DNA from 2 places in the Phytobacter sp. genome. Region 2 is predicted to be linked to the other one. Evidence: predicted binding sites of a transcription regulator. Region 2 holds the regulator's gene; the other holds the start of a gene.
The links. Region 2 encodes LexA, which represses DNA repair genes until DNA is damaged. Its sites were predicted from a motif close to TNCTGTATGTACATACAGNA; they were not measured.
Positions count from the first base shown of each region.

Region 1 (8,023 bases), on a different contig from region 2:
ATGGGTATCGTCCCAATGGATGGCACACCGTTTGGTGCCATGCGCGAGCGTTTCCTGTCGCCGATGGGCATTCCATGCCAGAAACCGCCGTTCGGAACGATGTCTGCTATCGATCTGACTAGTGGGAAAATGGTCTGGCAGGTGCCGGTGGGTACCGTGCAAGACACCGGTCCAATGGGCATTCGTATGCACATGCCGATTCCGATTGGTATGCCGACACTCGGCGCATCACTTTCCACCCAATCTGGTCTGTTGTTCTTCGCCGGCACCCAGGATTTCTACCTGCGCGCGTTTGATACCGCCACCGGTAAAGAAATCTGGAAAGACCGTCTGCCAGTCGGCAGCCAGTCTGGCCCGATGACCTATGTGTCACCGAAAACCGGCAAGCAGTACATTATCATCAACGCAGGTGGCGCACGTCAGTCCCCAGACCGTGGTGATTACGTGATTGCGTATGCATTACCGGATAAGAAGTGACGGATAGTTACAAATGAAGAAAAAGGGCCGAAAGGCCCTTTTTTGTTGGTCATGTGTGACGAATCAGAACGTTTCCCAATTATCACCGCCGCCTGCCGTTGCCGGGCGCTGTGGCGTAAAGGTTTTGGTTGGGGCTGAAGGTGAACGCTCGATACGCTGCGCGCTGGAGGCATTGACGCGGAATGTGCCTACCGCTTCGGTGAGGCGTGCCGCCTGCTCTTCCAGCGAACTGGCCGCAGCGGTAGCTTCTTCAACCAGCGAGGCGTTCTGCTGTGTCACATTGTCCATCTCAGTAATAGCCTGGCTGACCTGAGTGATGCCTTTACTCTGCTCATCAGACGCGGCCGCGATTTCCAGCATGATATCGGTGACGCGTTTAACGGCGGTCACGATCTCATCCATGGTTTCACCTGCTGCGACCACTTCATTAGATCCTTTACCAATCAGGTTAACAGACTCGCTGATCAGCGCTTCAATCTCTTTCGCTGCCTGGCCACTACGGCTCGCCAGGTTACGCACTTCACTCGCCACGACAGCAAAACCACGGCCCTGCTCACCCGCACGTGCTGCTTCCACCGCGGCGTTCAGTGCCAGAATATTGGTCTGGAAGGCAATGCTATTAATAACTGCGGTGATTTCAGAGATTTTCTTCGAGCTGGTGGAGATGTTGTTCATTGTCTGAACCACACCGTCAACAATCTCGCCACCTTTCACAGCCTTACCGGACGCATCGCGGGCCAGGCTGCTCGCATGGTGTGCATTGTCGGCATTCTGTTTCACGGTCGCGGTCAGTTGTTCCATGCTGGCGGCAGTCTGCTCAATCGCGGCAGCCTGCTGTTCAGTACGAGAAGAGAGATCTGTGTTACCCGCAGAAATCTCACTGGTGCCACGATAAATTTCATCAGCACCGTCGCGCACGGTAGAAACGGTTTTCACCAGAGACTGCTGCATAACCTGCAGGTCCTGCGTCAGGCGACCGATTTCACTACGGCCTGCGGGCTCTTCAGCAACGGTCAAATCCCCTGCGGCAATTTTCTCAATACGCTGCGCGGCACGCTGCAACGGATTGATGACCACACGGCGCAAGACCATAAAGGTAATGAGCGTGAGCACCAGAGCGACAGCAAATGCAATCACCATAAAGATTAAACCAAGCTGTGTACGCGCATGAGCATCAGAACTCAGTTGGTTTGCACGGTCGGTACGAATCTTGATCGCTTTCAGCAGGACTTCGTTATAGGAGGCATCCTGAACGCGAGACTGTTCGTTTTCATGGTTGATAATGGCTTCAAACATGCCGTTTTTGGCATATTTGAGCATTGGTTGCATGCCGTCGATGTACGCATTAAAGCGGGTGGTCAGTTCAGCATCCAGCGCCGTGTCTTCCGGCGTTTTCACTGCACGGTCCATATAATCTTTAAAACCCTGCTTTGACTGATCGATGCGTTTTTCTGCATCAGCGATGTTCTTTTTCATCTCTTCCATTTCGGCAATACGGCTAGCCGCGCCGGCATGGATCAAACTAATACGTGCAATGCGCAAGTTGTTGGAACTGTTAGACAATCCCATACGAACTTGCATTTCCTGCGTCAGATCCTGCTGATCCGTATCCGCCTGGATTAGAAAGTACCCAGCCAACCCTGAACTCAACGCAAACAACAATAAAATACCGCTTAAAATTGCTGCAAACAGGGGAACCAACCGAATATTGTGCATAAATCCAATGCCTTGCGTCCTGAGCATCGCTGCTGTTTTATCCATGGCTATCGACTCTCTTGTAGTAAGAAGCGTAAAACACGCCTGTAAGATCGGTATCGGCAATTGTGGGAGTTTTGTTACAGGGAAAAACGTCAGGCAGGTCACAGATTGGAACATTGATACGCCAGCGGTAAAACCGCTGGCGGTTGAATCAGTTATCGCCGAAGTGGATAACGGTTCGAATAGATTTTCCTTCGTGCATCAGGTCAAATGCTTCGTTGATCTGATCAAGGGGTAAACGGTGTGTAATGAACGGGTCAAGGTCGATTTTGCCCGCCATCGCATCTTCCACCATGCCTGGCAACTGGGTGCGGCCTTTTACGCCGCCGAAAGCAGAACCACGCCATACGCGACCAGTGACCAGTTGGAACGGACGGGTTTTGATCTCTTGACCTGCACCTGCTACGCCAATGATCACACTCTCACCCCAACCTTTGTGGCAGCACTCAAGCGCAGCACGCATCACGTTCACGTTACCGATGCACTCGAAGCTAAAGTCCACACCACCGTCGGTCAGTTCGACAATCACGTCCTGAACCGGTTTTTCGTAATCTTTCGGATTCACGAAATCGGTCGCGCCCATCTCACCCGCCAGTTTGAATTTCTCCGGGTTGGTGTCGACAGCGATAATACGGCCCGCTTTTGCCTGTACCGCGCCCTGGATAACGGCCAGACCGATACCACCGAGTCCGAACACGGCAACCGTGTCACCCTCTTTCACTTTGGCGGTGTTGTGAACCGCACCAATACCGGTGGTCACGCCGCAGCCCAGCAGGCAGACTTTATCCAGCGGTGCTTGCGGGTTTACTTTCGCCAGCGAAATTTCCGCAACCACTGTGTATTCACTAAAGGTGCTGGTGCCCATGTAGTGGTAAATAGGTTCGCCATTGTAAGAGAAACGGGTGGTGCCGTCCGGCATCAGACCTTTACCCTGGGTAGCGCGAACGGCCTGGCAGAGGTTGGTTTTACCGGATTTACAGAACTTGCATTCACGACATTCTGCGGTGTACAGCGGGATAACATGATCGCCAACACTCAGACTGGTGACGCCTTCGCCAACTTCAACCACCACTCCGCCGCCTTCGTGGCCGAGCACTGCCGGGAATACACCTTCCGGGTCATCACCGGACAGCGTAAAGGCATCGGTATGGCACACACCGGTATGGGTGATGCGAACCAGGACTTCGCCTTTCTTCGGTGGTGCGACATCGATCTCAACAATCTTGAGCGGTTGGCCCGGCCCGAAAGCCACTGCAGCACGTGATTTCATCAGACGTTTCCTTTTTATGTGTACGTTAGTTTTATTTTAGATAAGAGCGCAAAAGATGACCGACTTCTGCCATGCGTAGTGCACGCTGATCGGGCGTCGTCTCGCCCGCGACCAGTTCATCTTTTAGGTGAATTTCGACCATCTCCCCCATCAGACCGTTAGACGCGCCACGAACGGCGGCGATCTGCTGCAAAATAGCGATGCAAGGCTCGCCATTTTCCAGCGCCCTTTCCAGCGCATCGACCTGCCCACGAATGCGACGAACGCGGGTAAGAATACGTTTTTTATCTTCAGGTGAATGTGGCATTTTTGCTCCCCTTGATACTATAGGGGGGTATGGTAACAGTATTTCTATAACCTTGTAAAACCTTGCGGTCTCATCAGCAGGGTTTTGAGGTCAGAAAGCACTACACCAGGGCTGCGTCATCCCGGCGTAATGTGCACGTAACGCGGGTGTCATGGGGATGTTGTCTTATACTTGTTGTCAGTAACGATCAATTCCACACTTTTGATCGATGTAACAAATCAGGGTTAGGCCTCATAACCCTTCTCTTTGTGGAACGTTGCAACGGGTTGAATGCCATGAATTATATGCTCCTTACAGTACTGGCGATCGTCACCACTGCGCTTATTGTCAGCATCCCGCTGGCGGTGTATGAAATTAAGAAAGAATTTTCCAGGCCCCGTTAACGCTCCCCCGCTATCTCCTGCGCAGTCCCAAACATGTCGATAAGCGTCTGTTCGTTACAGTATTCAGATTGACACTGTAATTATTTACAGTATAAATACGCCTGCATAAGTGATTGTCAGGAGACAACAATGTTCGTGGAACTCGTTTACGACAAACGTAATTTTGAAGGTTTGCCAGGGGCAAGAGAGTTAATTTTAGCCGAATTGAGCAAACGCATCGGGCGCATCTTTCCTGACGCGGACGTGCGTGTGAAACCGATGGTGACGCTGGCGTCAATCAATACCGATGCCAGCAAGCATGAGAAAGAACAGATTAGCCGCGCGGTACAGGAGATGTTTGAAGAAGCTGATATGTGGCTGGCGATGGATGAGTAATGTGAATGGGCGTACGTATCTGACAATTTCGTACGCCCATATATCTCTATCAGTACGGAGAACAGTCATGATGATCGCAATGGTCATTATTATGACACTTCACCTTTTGCATTATTTTAAAAGCCATTCTCCCTGGTGATAGCCAGGTTTTCTAAATTCATCCCACTTTTTTTCACATTAAAGTAAGCAAACACCTTAATGTTCATCAAACACGCAAGACGTTCTATGCCACAATAAAAAAAACCTACGCAGGACGTCGTATGATCGCTTTTACCCCCGTCTCCTCTGCCACCTTTGAAGGGTTTGTGGACTATTTCGTGCCAGATTATGCCGCTGAAATTGTCACGAACTATCAGCTCACTGAGGCCGATGCGCGCCTTCAGGCTGAGCAGGAAATAGAGAACAGCTTTCCACTGGCAGAAAACACGCCGGGGCAAACGCTGCTGTGTATTACGCATGTTGAAGATAATCTCGAATTACATATTGGTTACCTGTGGTACAAAGCCAATACCCTGCAGCATTCCGTGTTTATTAATGAGTTTTATCTCTTCCCGCTGTTCCGTAATAAGGGCCTGGGGCGTAAAGCATTGGTCGCGCTTGAGGAAAGGCTAATGAAGGACGGATTCACACAAATTCATCTTCGCGTGGCGGGAGACAATGAACATGCCCGGCACGTTTATGAAGCCAGTGGATTTCGGGTCACGGGGTTTAATATGAATAAGGTACTCGGGAAAAGTGCCGATTGAGGGTGTTACCCCGGCAAGAATAGTTACGTCATCCTTGAGCCACCTGAAAGACCACGCACAGTCTCGCCAGGGTAACGTGCTCTGCTGCCTGGTGTTGGCGAATTAAGCAGAACACGAGGAAATCCTATACTATTGAAAGGATTAATCAAATAAAAATAATATATCGATCGATGAAACCGATCAGGAGATCACTTTTTGATCACTTATCGACCTTAAAAATACCCGGCAGACTCAGCACTACCGGGCAAAATATCAGCGTTTAAGAGGCTGCCCGGCCGTTTCACGCGCGCGCAATACGGTCAGGAAAGTGATCAATGCGGCTCCCATGACGTAATATGCCGGGGAGAATTTGTCCCCCGTCGAGGTGATGAGCCAGACGGAGAACCACGGCGTAATCCCACCGAAGAACGCGACAGCGAAGTTATAGGCGATGGACAATCCACCGTAGCGCACGCTGGTGGGAAACAGCTCCGCCATAGCTGCACTGCATGCCCCGTCAAACGCGGCAATAAAAGCGCCCAGCATCACCATCGCCAGTACGGCAGAGAGCATATCGCCCTGCGCCATCAGCATCATTGCCGGGTAACTCAGCAGAATAAAGCCCGCACACCCTGCCAGCATGAGTGGTTTACGGCCAAATTTATCAGACAAGAAACCCATAAACGGCACCAGTACCGCCACCGAAAACAGGCCAATCGTGGTGATGGCGTACGAATCCAGTTTGCTATAGTGCAGTTCGGTTGAAAGATAGCCCGGCATAAAGGTTTGCAGCGTCCAGTGACCAACAGCCTTGATCACCACAAATCCCACACAGAACAGTAATGCCGCCCAGGCGCGGGTGACCGCTGAACGCAGTGGCGTGGCATCGGTTTTCCCTTGCTGCTGTGCCGCCAGAAACTCCGGTGAATCTTCCAGGTGTTTTCGCAGATAAAGCCCAACCCAACCGAGTGGGCCGGCAATCAGGAACGGAATGCGCCAGCCCCAGTCGTTCATCGTGCTTTCACCGAGCGTGGCGGTAAGCAAAAATACCAGCCCCGACCCTGCTACAAAGGCCATAAAACCGAAGTTATCGATCCAGCAGGTGAAATATCCGCGTTTGTGATTAGGCGCATATTCTGCGAGATAGGTGGTTGCACCGGAGCTCTCGCCACCGGCGGCGAAACCTTGTACCAGGCGGGTGATCACCAACAGTACCGTCGCTGTAATGCCGATTTGATGATAAGTCGGCAGCAACCCCATTACAAAGGTCGCCCCGGAGGTCAGTAAGATCACCGTCGCCAGAACTTTTTGCCGCCCTTTTCTATCGCCCAGCGACCCAAAATAGAGTCCGCCGAGCGGGCGCATAACGAAGCCTGCGCCAAATACCGCGAATGAGGAGAGCAGCGCGACGCTGGGGTTCTCGGCATGGAAGAATTGCATCCCGATAATAGCAGCGAGCGTGCCGTACAGGCCAAAGTCAAACCATTCAACAAAATGGCCCACCCCCGTAGCGAGTAAAACCTTACGTAATTTACGCGACGCAGTGACCCCTTCAGAGTGAACCGTCCGTTCGAGAGATTGCTGTGCAGGCTGTGACATAGCCCCTCCATTAATGACAGTGTTTCTATAATAGATATACTGTCAGTGCGAATTTCGCACAGCAGCTAACGCCTAAAATGTGATAACCACCCTGCTTTCGCCGTAATTTATTCATGGCGGTCACATTTTCAGGCAGAACAAAGTTTCGTCGCAGTGTAGCCGCAAACCCGAATGCTTTCTTCAGCAAAAGAACGAAATATAAGAGAACTCTTTTTACAAAGACATAAAAAAACCCTGCCGAAGCAGGGTCTTATCACAAAAACGCAGAATTAGCGGCGGGCGCGAACAATCTGGTATTTGCGTGTCAGGTACTCTACCGGCGCGCTCCAGATATGCACCAGGCGGGAGAACGGGAAGAGGACAAACAATGTCATACCCAACACCAGGTGCACACGATAGATAAACGCGACGCCGTCGAGATAATCCGATGCACCAACGTGGAATGTCACGACTGACTGCGCCCAGCCCACCAGTTTCATCATCTCGCTCCCGTCCATATGCTGAGCAGAGAACGGAATGGTCAGCAGACCCAGCGCACATTGCAGCATCAGCAGCGACATAATCAGGATATCAGCGGGCGTTGAGGTTGCACGAATGCGTGGGTTAAACAGGCGACGTTTGAGCAACATCACGCCACCGACCAGGCACATCACGCCACTGGCACCGCCGCCGAGCATTGCCATTTTCTGCTTAATTTCAATTGGCAGAAAAGACTCATACATCCAGTGCGGCGTCAGCATACCCAGCGCATGACCGGCAAAAATACCCAAAATACCGAGGTGGAAAAGGTTCGACCATAAGGTCATGCCTTTGCGGTCCAGCATCTGGCTGGAGCCTGCACGCCAGCTATACTGACCGTAGTCGTAGCGCAGCCAACTGCCCACCAGGAACACTGTACCCGCGATATACGGATAAATATCGAAGAAGAACGTATTCAGGAAGTGCATCATTGCTGTCCTCCGGTTGTGATATTCAGATATTGCGGGGCGACGACTCCGGCAAAACGACGCTGGTGGTTGGTAATTTCAGACTCACCGCACCCCTGCTCAGCGAAGAATTTCACCTGCTCTTCTTCCCACACCGCATCCAGTGCCTGCGGGGTGTCATCGCGTGCTTCGTCTGCTATCTT
Region 1 is NZ_JCACPZ010000007.1:49,332-57,354, reverse strand. It holds gene AC5JPW_RS17705 (membrane-bound PQQ-dependent dehydrogenase, glucose/quinate/shikimate family) at 1-477, shown strand, start outside; gene AC5JPW_RS17700 (methyl-accepting chemotaxis protein) at 541-2,238, opposite strand; gene AC5JPW_RS17695 (S-(hydroxymethyl)glutathione dehydrogenase/class III alcohol dehydrogenase) at 2,387-3,505, opposite strand; gene AC5JPW_RS17690 (metal/formaldehyde-sensitive transcriptional repressor) at 3,537-3,812, opposite strand; gene AC5JPW_RS17685 (DinI-like family protein) at 4,325-4,570, shown strand; gene AC5JPW_RS17680 (GNAT family N-acetyltransferase) at 4,831-5,316, shown strand; gene AC5JPW_RS17675 (MFS transporter) at 5,569-6,894, opposite strand; gene narI (respiratory nitrate reductase subunit gamma) at 7,164-7,841, opposite strand; gene narJ (nitrate reductase molybdenum cofactor assembly chaperone) at 7,841-8,023, opposite strand, start outside.
Region 1: the regulator LexA is predicted to act here: its motif matches at 4,268-4,287, upstream of AC5JPW_RS17685 (DinI-like family protein).

Region 2 (8,023 bases):
TAAAAGCAAAAAGGCAACGTAAGTTGCCTTTTTTAGTGTTTGTTCCCTCTCCCCGTGGGAGAGGGCATCAGACCGCAAACCCTTACTCGCTCTGCGTTGCACTCTCAATCGTCAAACGCACATCCGACGTAATCAACTCTGCCAGCAACTGATAAATCGCCAGTGTCTGCGCGGGTTCCGCATCGCCCGTATCACTGATAAAGCCTTCATCACGCAGGGTCAGCACCAGGGTACTGAACACCGCTTTGTCGAAGAATTCCGGTGCGTTAATGCCGTGCAGAACGGAGAGACGCTGAGCCAGCGTGCGGCTCTCTTTCTCGAGCGTGCTGCGGTTGAACGACGGGTTCGCGCTAAGCAGCCAGAAGGTAATGGCATAACGTTGCAGCGTTTCACGTGCACCTGCCGCCAGCAGTTGCAGGGTGCGGGAATGGGCCGGGTTGATGTTCAACTGCCCGTCTTTGATGGTCACCAGGCCCTGGCGCAGCATCTCCTGAGCCAGGCTATCCAGCACGCCCGCCAGTTCCTCTTTCTCCCACCGCAGGAACAGCTCTGCTTTCAGCATCGGGTAGAGCAGCTCAACATGGCGCAGCATCTCGTCCTGAGAAATATGACGATGCTGAGTGATGATGGCGGCCATCAGCGACGGCAGCATCAACATATGGGCGATGTTGTTGCGGTAGTAGGTCATCAGTACAGCCTGCTCGCGCGGCAGAATGATGATGTCGCCGATGGTGTCTTTCTCTACCTCGAACTTGTTCATCTGCAATGCGTGCGCGATAAGCTCAGCGGCGCTGGCAGTCGGCACCGTAGAGTCATCAGCGTAAGGCACGTTACGCATCAGGTTCAGGTAGCAATCCAGCTGTTCCGTAAGTTGTTCACGGGTCAGCGAACGCTGGCGTGAAGCGAGCAGAGCGGTACAGCACAGGTTCATGGCGTTTGCCGCCCCTGCGTTGTTAATGCGCACCATCAGGTCAGCCGCGATAGCATTGACCGCCGGCGTCAGCCAGGCCGGGCGCACGGCTTCGATAGGATCGATAGACTCGCGCCATTCCGGCACGCGCTGGTTAAGGTAGTTCGTCAGCGAAATAGGTTCGCCGAAGTTCACGTAACCCTGACCGAGGTTACGTAGCTTGCTTAAGCCACGCACCATCTGCATAAAGCCTTCTTTCTCTTTCGTCGCCCCACGCAGCTCTTTAGCGTAGGTACCGACTTCCATCACGTGCTCATAGCCAATGTAGATTGGCACCAGCGTGATCGGACGGGTGCCGCCGCGCAGCATCGCCTGGATGGTCATCGACAGGGTACCTGTTTTCGGATCCAGCAGACGGCCAGTACGTGAGCGCCCACCCTCGACAAAGTACTCAACCGAATAGCCGCGCTGGAACAGCTCGCCCAGATATTCGCGGAACACGGTGGAATAGAGCTTGTTGCCTTTGAAAGAGCGGCGAATGAAGAACGCGCCCAGACGGCGGAAAATCGGACCTGCTGGCCAGAAGTTCAGGTTGATACCGGCGGCGATATGCGGTGGCACCAGTCCCTGGTGATACAGCACGTAAGAGAGCAGCAGGTAGTCCATATGACTGCGGTGGCAGGGCACATAGACAATTTCATGGCCGTCATGAGCCAACTGGCGCACGCGCTCGGCGTTGTGCACGTTGATGCCCTGATACAGGCGGTTCCAGGTAAAGCTCAGAATACGGTCGGAGAGACGGATCATCTCGTAAGAGAAGTTCGCCGCAATCTCTTCCATCAGGGCAATCGCGTTTTGCTGCGCCTTGTCATGGGAGATTTTTTTGCTGCGTGCTTCGTCTTCAACAGCGCGGGCAATCGCTTTGGACGCCAGTAGCTTGTTAAACAAGTCCTGACGGGCAGGCAGACGCGGACCGACCGCCGCAAGACGCTGGCGGGCAAAGTGCATGCGTGCAACTCGCGCCAATTTCTGGGCGATAATTTTATCCGTACCATGCTCAGTGGCCATGCGGCGCAGTGAGACCGGCGGAGAGAAACGCACAAAGCTGTCGCGCCCGAGCCAGGAGATCGCAAAGAATTTCTGAATGCCGTTAAGCATACGCAGCGGCGGATTCATCTCGCCTTTCTCGCGACCCGGCGAACGACCGAACATCATCGAAACCGGCACCATTTGCACATCCAGGTCAGGATGGCTGCGATGCAGGTCGAGATAATCATGGAACAGCTTGATGGACTCTTCTTTCGGTGTATACCAGGTAAATACGCGTGGTCCACCGTGAATGAAGATATACCGCGGCAACTCCACGCCGTCGATCTCAAGCGGCTCCAGCGGGTCGGGCAAGTCGTGTGCCAGACATTGAGCGCGTAACGTGAGTAAGTCAGCCTTCGAGTTATAAGGCAAAACGTACATAATAGGGCGTGAGGTATCGAGCCCCAGTTCCTGTGCGGGTTCCGCAGGGATAGACTTACTTTTTACCAGCACGCTTAATGGTAAATTAAGTAATTTGTAGTAAATTCGTGGCCAGCCGGACATAAACGATGTAAAGCCTCTGGTTAATAATGCCAATGCGCCGCAAGAATATCAGAAAGCGCGCACAAATTCTTTTGTACCTCTATAACCTTACATAGAGATTGATGCTCATTACATAAAAAGGTTCTTTTAATGGCCAATAACACCACTGGCATTACCCGCATCATTAAAGCGGCCGGTTATTCATGGAAAGGCGTCCGCGCAGCCTGGATAAACGAAGCTGCCTTTCGTCAGGAGTCCGTTGCGGTCATTCTGGCAATTATTATCGCTTGTTTCCTTGATGTCGACGCCATCACCCGCGTATTGCTGATCGGTTCGGTGGCACTGGTCATGATCGTTGAAATTCTTAACAGCGCGATTGAAGCGGTCGTTGACCGGATTGGTTCGGAATTGCATGAGTTGTCCGGGCGCGCGAAGGACATGGGCTCAGCGGCGGTACTGATGACCATTCTGGTTGCACTCTTTACCTGGGTTTCACTGTTGTGGGGCCATTTTCGATAAGCCTTCCAGAATTGCGCTAACTGCTGGTTTTTTGCGTAATTTTGGTTTCAAAATCGCCTTTAGCTGTATATACTCACAGCATAACTGTATATACACCCAGGGGGCGGAATGAAAGCATTAACGGCCAGGCAGCAAGAGGTGTTCGATCTCATTCGTGATCGAATCAACCAAACGGGCATGCCGCCGACGCGTGCGGAGATCGCGCAACAGTTGGGGTTCCGTTCCCCAAACGCAGCTGAAGAGCACCTGAAAGCGTTAGCGCGTAAAGGTGTACTTGAGATTGTTTCTGGTGCGTCCCGCGGCATTCGTTTGCTGTTGGACGTCGCAGAAGACAATGGTTTGCCGCTGGTTGGGCGTGTAGCGGCAGGTGAGCCGTTGTTGGCGCAGCAGCATATCGAAGGTCACTATCAGGTTGATCCGTCCTTGTTCAAGCCAAATGCCGATTTCCTGCTGCGCGTTAGCGGCATGTCAATGAAAGACATTGGTATTATGGATGGCGATCTGCTGGCAGTGCATAAAACTCAGGATGTGCGTAACGGCCAGGTGGTTGTTGCACGTATTGATGATGAAGTCACCGTCAAACGACTGAAAAAACAAGGTAATACCGTTCAGTTACTGCCTGAAAACAGCGAATTTTCCCCGATTGTTGTGAATCTGCGCGAGCAGAACTTTACGATTGAAGGTCTGGCTGTTGGTGTGATTCGCAACGGTGAGTGGTTGTAATTCCTCTTCATAACCGTGGTTCAGCGTCCCGCTGCCACGGTTTTGTTTTATAAAACAAAATCTTAAATAACCTTCATCCTCAGCGCCTCTCCCAATCTGTTCGATTTACCTTCTTATAATTGTCTTTTGAATGGTTAAAAATTCCGAATAAATCCTCTGCAGTATGATCCCTGACTACAATTATTCTCACGTTCAGGATATTCAGAACGTAACGACGGACGATGATTCGCTATTCACAACCGAACGATGAGGACATGACTATGAATAAAGACGAAATCGGCGGTAACTGGAAACAGTTCAAAGGTAAAGCGAAAGAGAAGTGGGGGAAACTCACTGATGATGACATGACCGTCATCGAGGGTAAACGTGACCAACTGGTAGGTAAAATTCAGGAAAGATACGGCTACGCAAAAGATCAGGCGGAAAAAGAAGTTGTTGACTGGGAAACCCGCAACGAATACCGCTGGTAGCCTTCAAACCCTCTGAATATGCATTGAAGTGACTACCCTGCCCGACGGTACATGGACGTACCACCCTCTTAACACAACGAATTGAATGCACTCTCAACCGCCACTAGCGCGGTTTTTTCTTAACCAGAATCGAGTGATCGTGGTGACATTCGCCCTGGTGACGACAAGCTTCCACTTCCGCACATTTGGAACACAGACCATGTGCTTCAATGACATTATGGCGTAAGGCAAATCCTAATTTTGCAGCCAGTGAATGCATAATATCTTCCACCCCTTCCGCTTGTTCTTCTTTCACGACGCCGCAGCGATCGCAAATAAACATGGCCGATGTATGAGTTGGCTGATCAAAAAGATGGCACAACACATAGCTGTTAGTAGACTCCACTTTGTGCACAAACCCCTGCTCCAGCAGGAAGTCCAGCGCACGATAAACGGTGGGTGGTTTTGCCTGGGGTTCACTCTCGCGCAGCAGGTCCAGCAAGTCGTAGGCACTGATTGCCCCTTCCTGCAAACTCATTAACCGCAGAACCTCGAGGCGCTGAGGAGTCAGGCGCACATTGCGCTGCACGCACAGTTTTTCGGCCTGCGCTAGCATCTCTTGCGAAGTGGTCTTTTCCATTGTCGTCCTCTCATTTCCCGGCGGCATAATCTCTCACTTTACCATGTTCTGCTCTAAACGCCGAGATCGCGCGCAGATGCCGCTCACTTTCACATTCGCGGTACGTCTTCTATAAATAATGAAGGTCATTTCTTATAACTATAAATTTCTGCCGACTTTTGCGTATTTGGCAGAAATAGCCATTTTTCCAATGTTATTCGCAGCAATAGAGCATTCCCGTTGATGTAAAAAAGAACGGGGCATAGAAAAACTCATCTGACTACGAGACACATAATTGTGAAAAACAAACTCAAACTTTCAGTGGTCGCTATCGCTGTCTCCTTTTGCGTGGCAAATCAAGCGGGGGCAGCCAATACCTGGGCGGAGGCACGTAGTGATGCTATGGGTGGTACCGGCGTCGCTTCGGCAAGTTATGGCAGTGGGGCGCTGATCAACCCTGCGCTTCTGGCAAAAGCAAAACCTGATGATTCTGTCACCGTCATCTTGCCGAGTATCGGTGTGCAGGTGACTGACAAAGACGATCTGCGTAACGAGATTGACGATATCAACGACAAAATCGACGGTTATAAAGATTTTGTCGATAACCTGACACCCGCACAGGTGCTGTTGAATCCTGCTGCGGTTGTTGATGAATTCCAGAATGCTGCCGGGGATCTGGCGGATGAACTGCAATTCCTTAAAGGCAAAACGGCGCAGGCAAAAGCCAGTGCGGGTATTGCGGTCAGCATTCCAACCGATGTGGTTTCCATGGCCTTTGTGACCAAAGCGCATGCTCATGCACGCGTCAGCACATCGGTTGATCAAAACGATATTAATTACCTGCGTGGTATCCAGAGGAGTGATACCACTGCGCTGACAGAGGCAGGCAGTGCCGCACTGTTAGGCAGCGATGAGATTACACGTCATCTGAATTCAACCGCTTCCGGGCGCGCGGCGATTGTCTGGGATTACGGTATTGCCCTTGCGCATCAGTTCGACGTGGGAGGCATACCGCTGTCGGTTGGCGTGACACCTAAACTGCAAAAAACCTGGGTCTACAATTACACGACCTCCATTTATGATTACAACAGTGATGACTGGAACAACGATCGCTATCGTACCGATGACTCCGGTTTCAACGTAGACGTCGGCCTGGCAGCAGATCTGACCGAAAACATCACCGTAGGCTTGACCGGCCAAAACCTGGTCTCACGTAATATCGATACCAAAGATATCCGTATCGAAAACGGCATGACGGGTGAAGTCAGAAACTACAAAGACACCTATCAGATAAGCCCACTTGTCACTGCAGGGGTCGCCTGGCAGAACGAACTGCTGACCCTGAGTGCCGATGGCGACCTGACGGAAACCAAAGGCTTTAAGAGCGAAAAAAATTCCCAATACGTTGGAGTGGGTGCCGAAGTTCGTCCGCTTAGCTGGCTGGCTGTTCGTGCGGGTTACCGTGCGGATGTCAAAGGGGATGACAAAAATGTCTTCACAGGCGGTGTCGGTTTCGCACCGTTCAATAAAGTACATGTCGACCTGATGGGTCTTGTGGGCGAGGACCAAACCTGGGGTGCAGGCGCACAGCTTAGCGTGACGTTCTGATCCCTCACCGGAGGCCTCGCGCCTCCGGTTTTTCTTTGTGCTATAGTAGCGCCCCATTTTTCCGTAAAGCTTATTTATTCGCCATGTCGCCAGAAATTCAGCCCGCTGCTTACCCTGCCCACCGCTTTTCCATCGCGCCGATGCTCGACTGGACGGACAGGCATTGCCGTTACTTCCTGCGCCAGCTTTCCCGCCATACGCTGCTCTACACCGAAATGGTGACGACAGGGGCCATTATTCACGGTAAGGGTGACTATCTGGCCTACAGCGAAGAAGAGCATCCGGTGGCATTACAGCTTGGTGGCAGCGACCCTGCTGCGCTGGCGCAGTGTGCAAAACTGGCTGAACAACGCGGTTATGATGAGATTAACCTGAACGTAGGTTGCCCGTCCGATCGCGTGCAGAACGGCATGTTCGGTGCCTGCCTGATGGGCAATGCGCAACTGGTCGCGGACTGCATCAAAGCGATGCGCGATGTGGTGTCGATTCCGGTGACAGTGAAAACCCGTATCGGGATTGACGATCAGGACAGCTACGAATTCCTCTGCGATTTCATCAATACGGTGTCGGGCAAAGGCGAATGTGAGATGTTTATCATCCATGCGCGTAAAGCCTGGCTGTCCGGCCTGAGTCCGAAAGAGAACCGTGAAATTCCACCGCTGGATTACCCGCGAGTCTATCAACTCAAACGCGATTTCCCGCACCTGACCATGTCCATCAACGGCGGCATTAAATCGCTGGAAGAAGCACTATCTCATCTTGAGCATATGGATGGCGTGATGGTTGGGCGCGAGGCGTATCAAAACCCTGGGATTCTGGCGCGTGTCGACAGGGAGATTTTCGGCGTTGATGCTCCGGATGCGGACCCGGTTGCGGTTGTGCGTGCCATGTATCCATATATTGAGAATGAGCTGCAACAAGGCACCTATCTGGGCCACATTACGCGTCACATGCTGGGATTGTTCCAGGGTATTCCGGGGGCACGTCAGTGGCGTCGTTACCTCAGTGAAAACGCGCATAAGCCAGGGGCCGATGTGGCGGTGCTGGAGCATGCGTTAAGCCTGGTGGCAAATCGTTAAAGTTTCACTAAATGTTCGTCAATTTCACTAAGCCCTGCACGTCGTTGCAGGGCTTTTTACTGATAAATCAAAGGGAAATAGATTGGCACGCTTCTTGAAATAACACTGGCATGAGAGTCCACGTCATGACTCATTTATCGGGAGCGCGCCATGTTGGAATTACTGTTTATTATCGGCTTTTTTATCGTGTTGCTGGCAACAGGAGTATCGTTGTTGGGCATCCTGGCCGCCATTTTAGCGGCAACCGCATTGATGTTTTTAGGCGGGCTGTTCGCCATGATGATTAAGTTGCTGCCGTGGTTATTGCTGGCGGTCGCGGTCGTCTGGGTGATTCGCGCCATCAAAGCACCAAAAGTGCCTCAATATCAGCGCAATAACGGCAGACGTTACTAAAGGTTTGAGTGTTAGATCACAACCTCGACACTTTTCCAGGCGCATTGCTAAGAACCGAATAGGATTTATATATCAAATCTGTCACTATCGCGCCGTCAAAGAATTCATCGAGCTGTACCCTACATACAGCCGAACTAAAAAAAGAATGGGC
Region 2 is NZ_JCACPZ010000004.1:1,996,439-2,004,461, reverse strand. It holds gene ubiA (4-hydroxybenzoate octaprenyltransferase) at 1-3, shown strand, start outside; gene plsB (glycerol-3-phosphate 1-O-acyltransferase PlsB) at 83-2,503, opposite strand; gene AC5JPW_RS13515 (diacylglycerol kinase) at 2,633-3,001, shown strand; gene lexA (transcriptional repressor LexA) at 3,110-3,724, shown strand; gene AC5JPW_RS13505 (CsbD family protein) at 3,985-4,194, shown strand; gene zur (zinc uptake transcriptional repressor Zur) at 4,298-4,813, opposite strand; gene AC5JPW_RS13495 (conjugal transfer protein TraF) at 5,090-6,400, shown strand; gene dusA (tRNA dihydrouridine(20/20a) synthase DusA) at 6,484-7,479, shown strand; gene pspG (envelope stress response protein PspG) at 7,630-7,872, shown strand.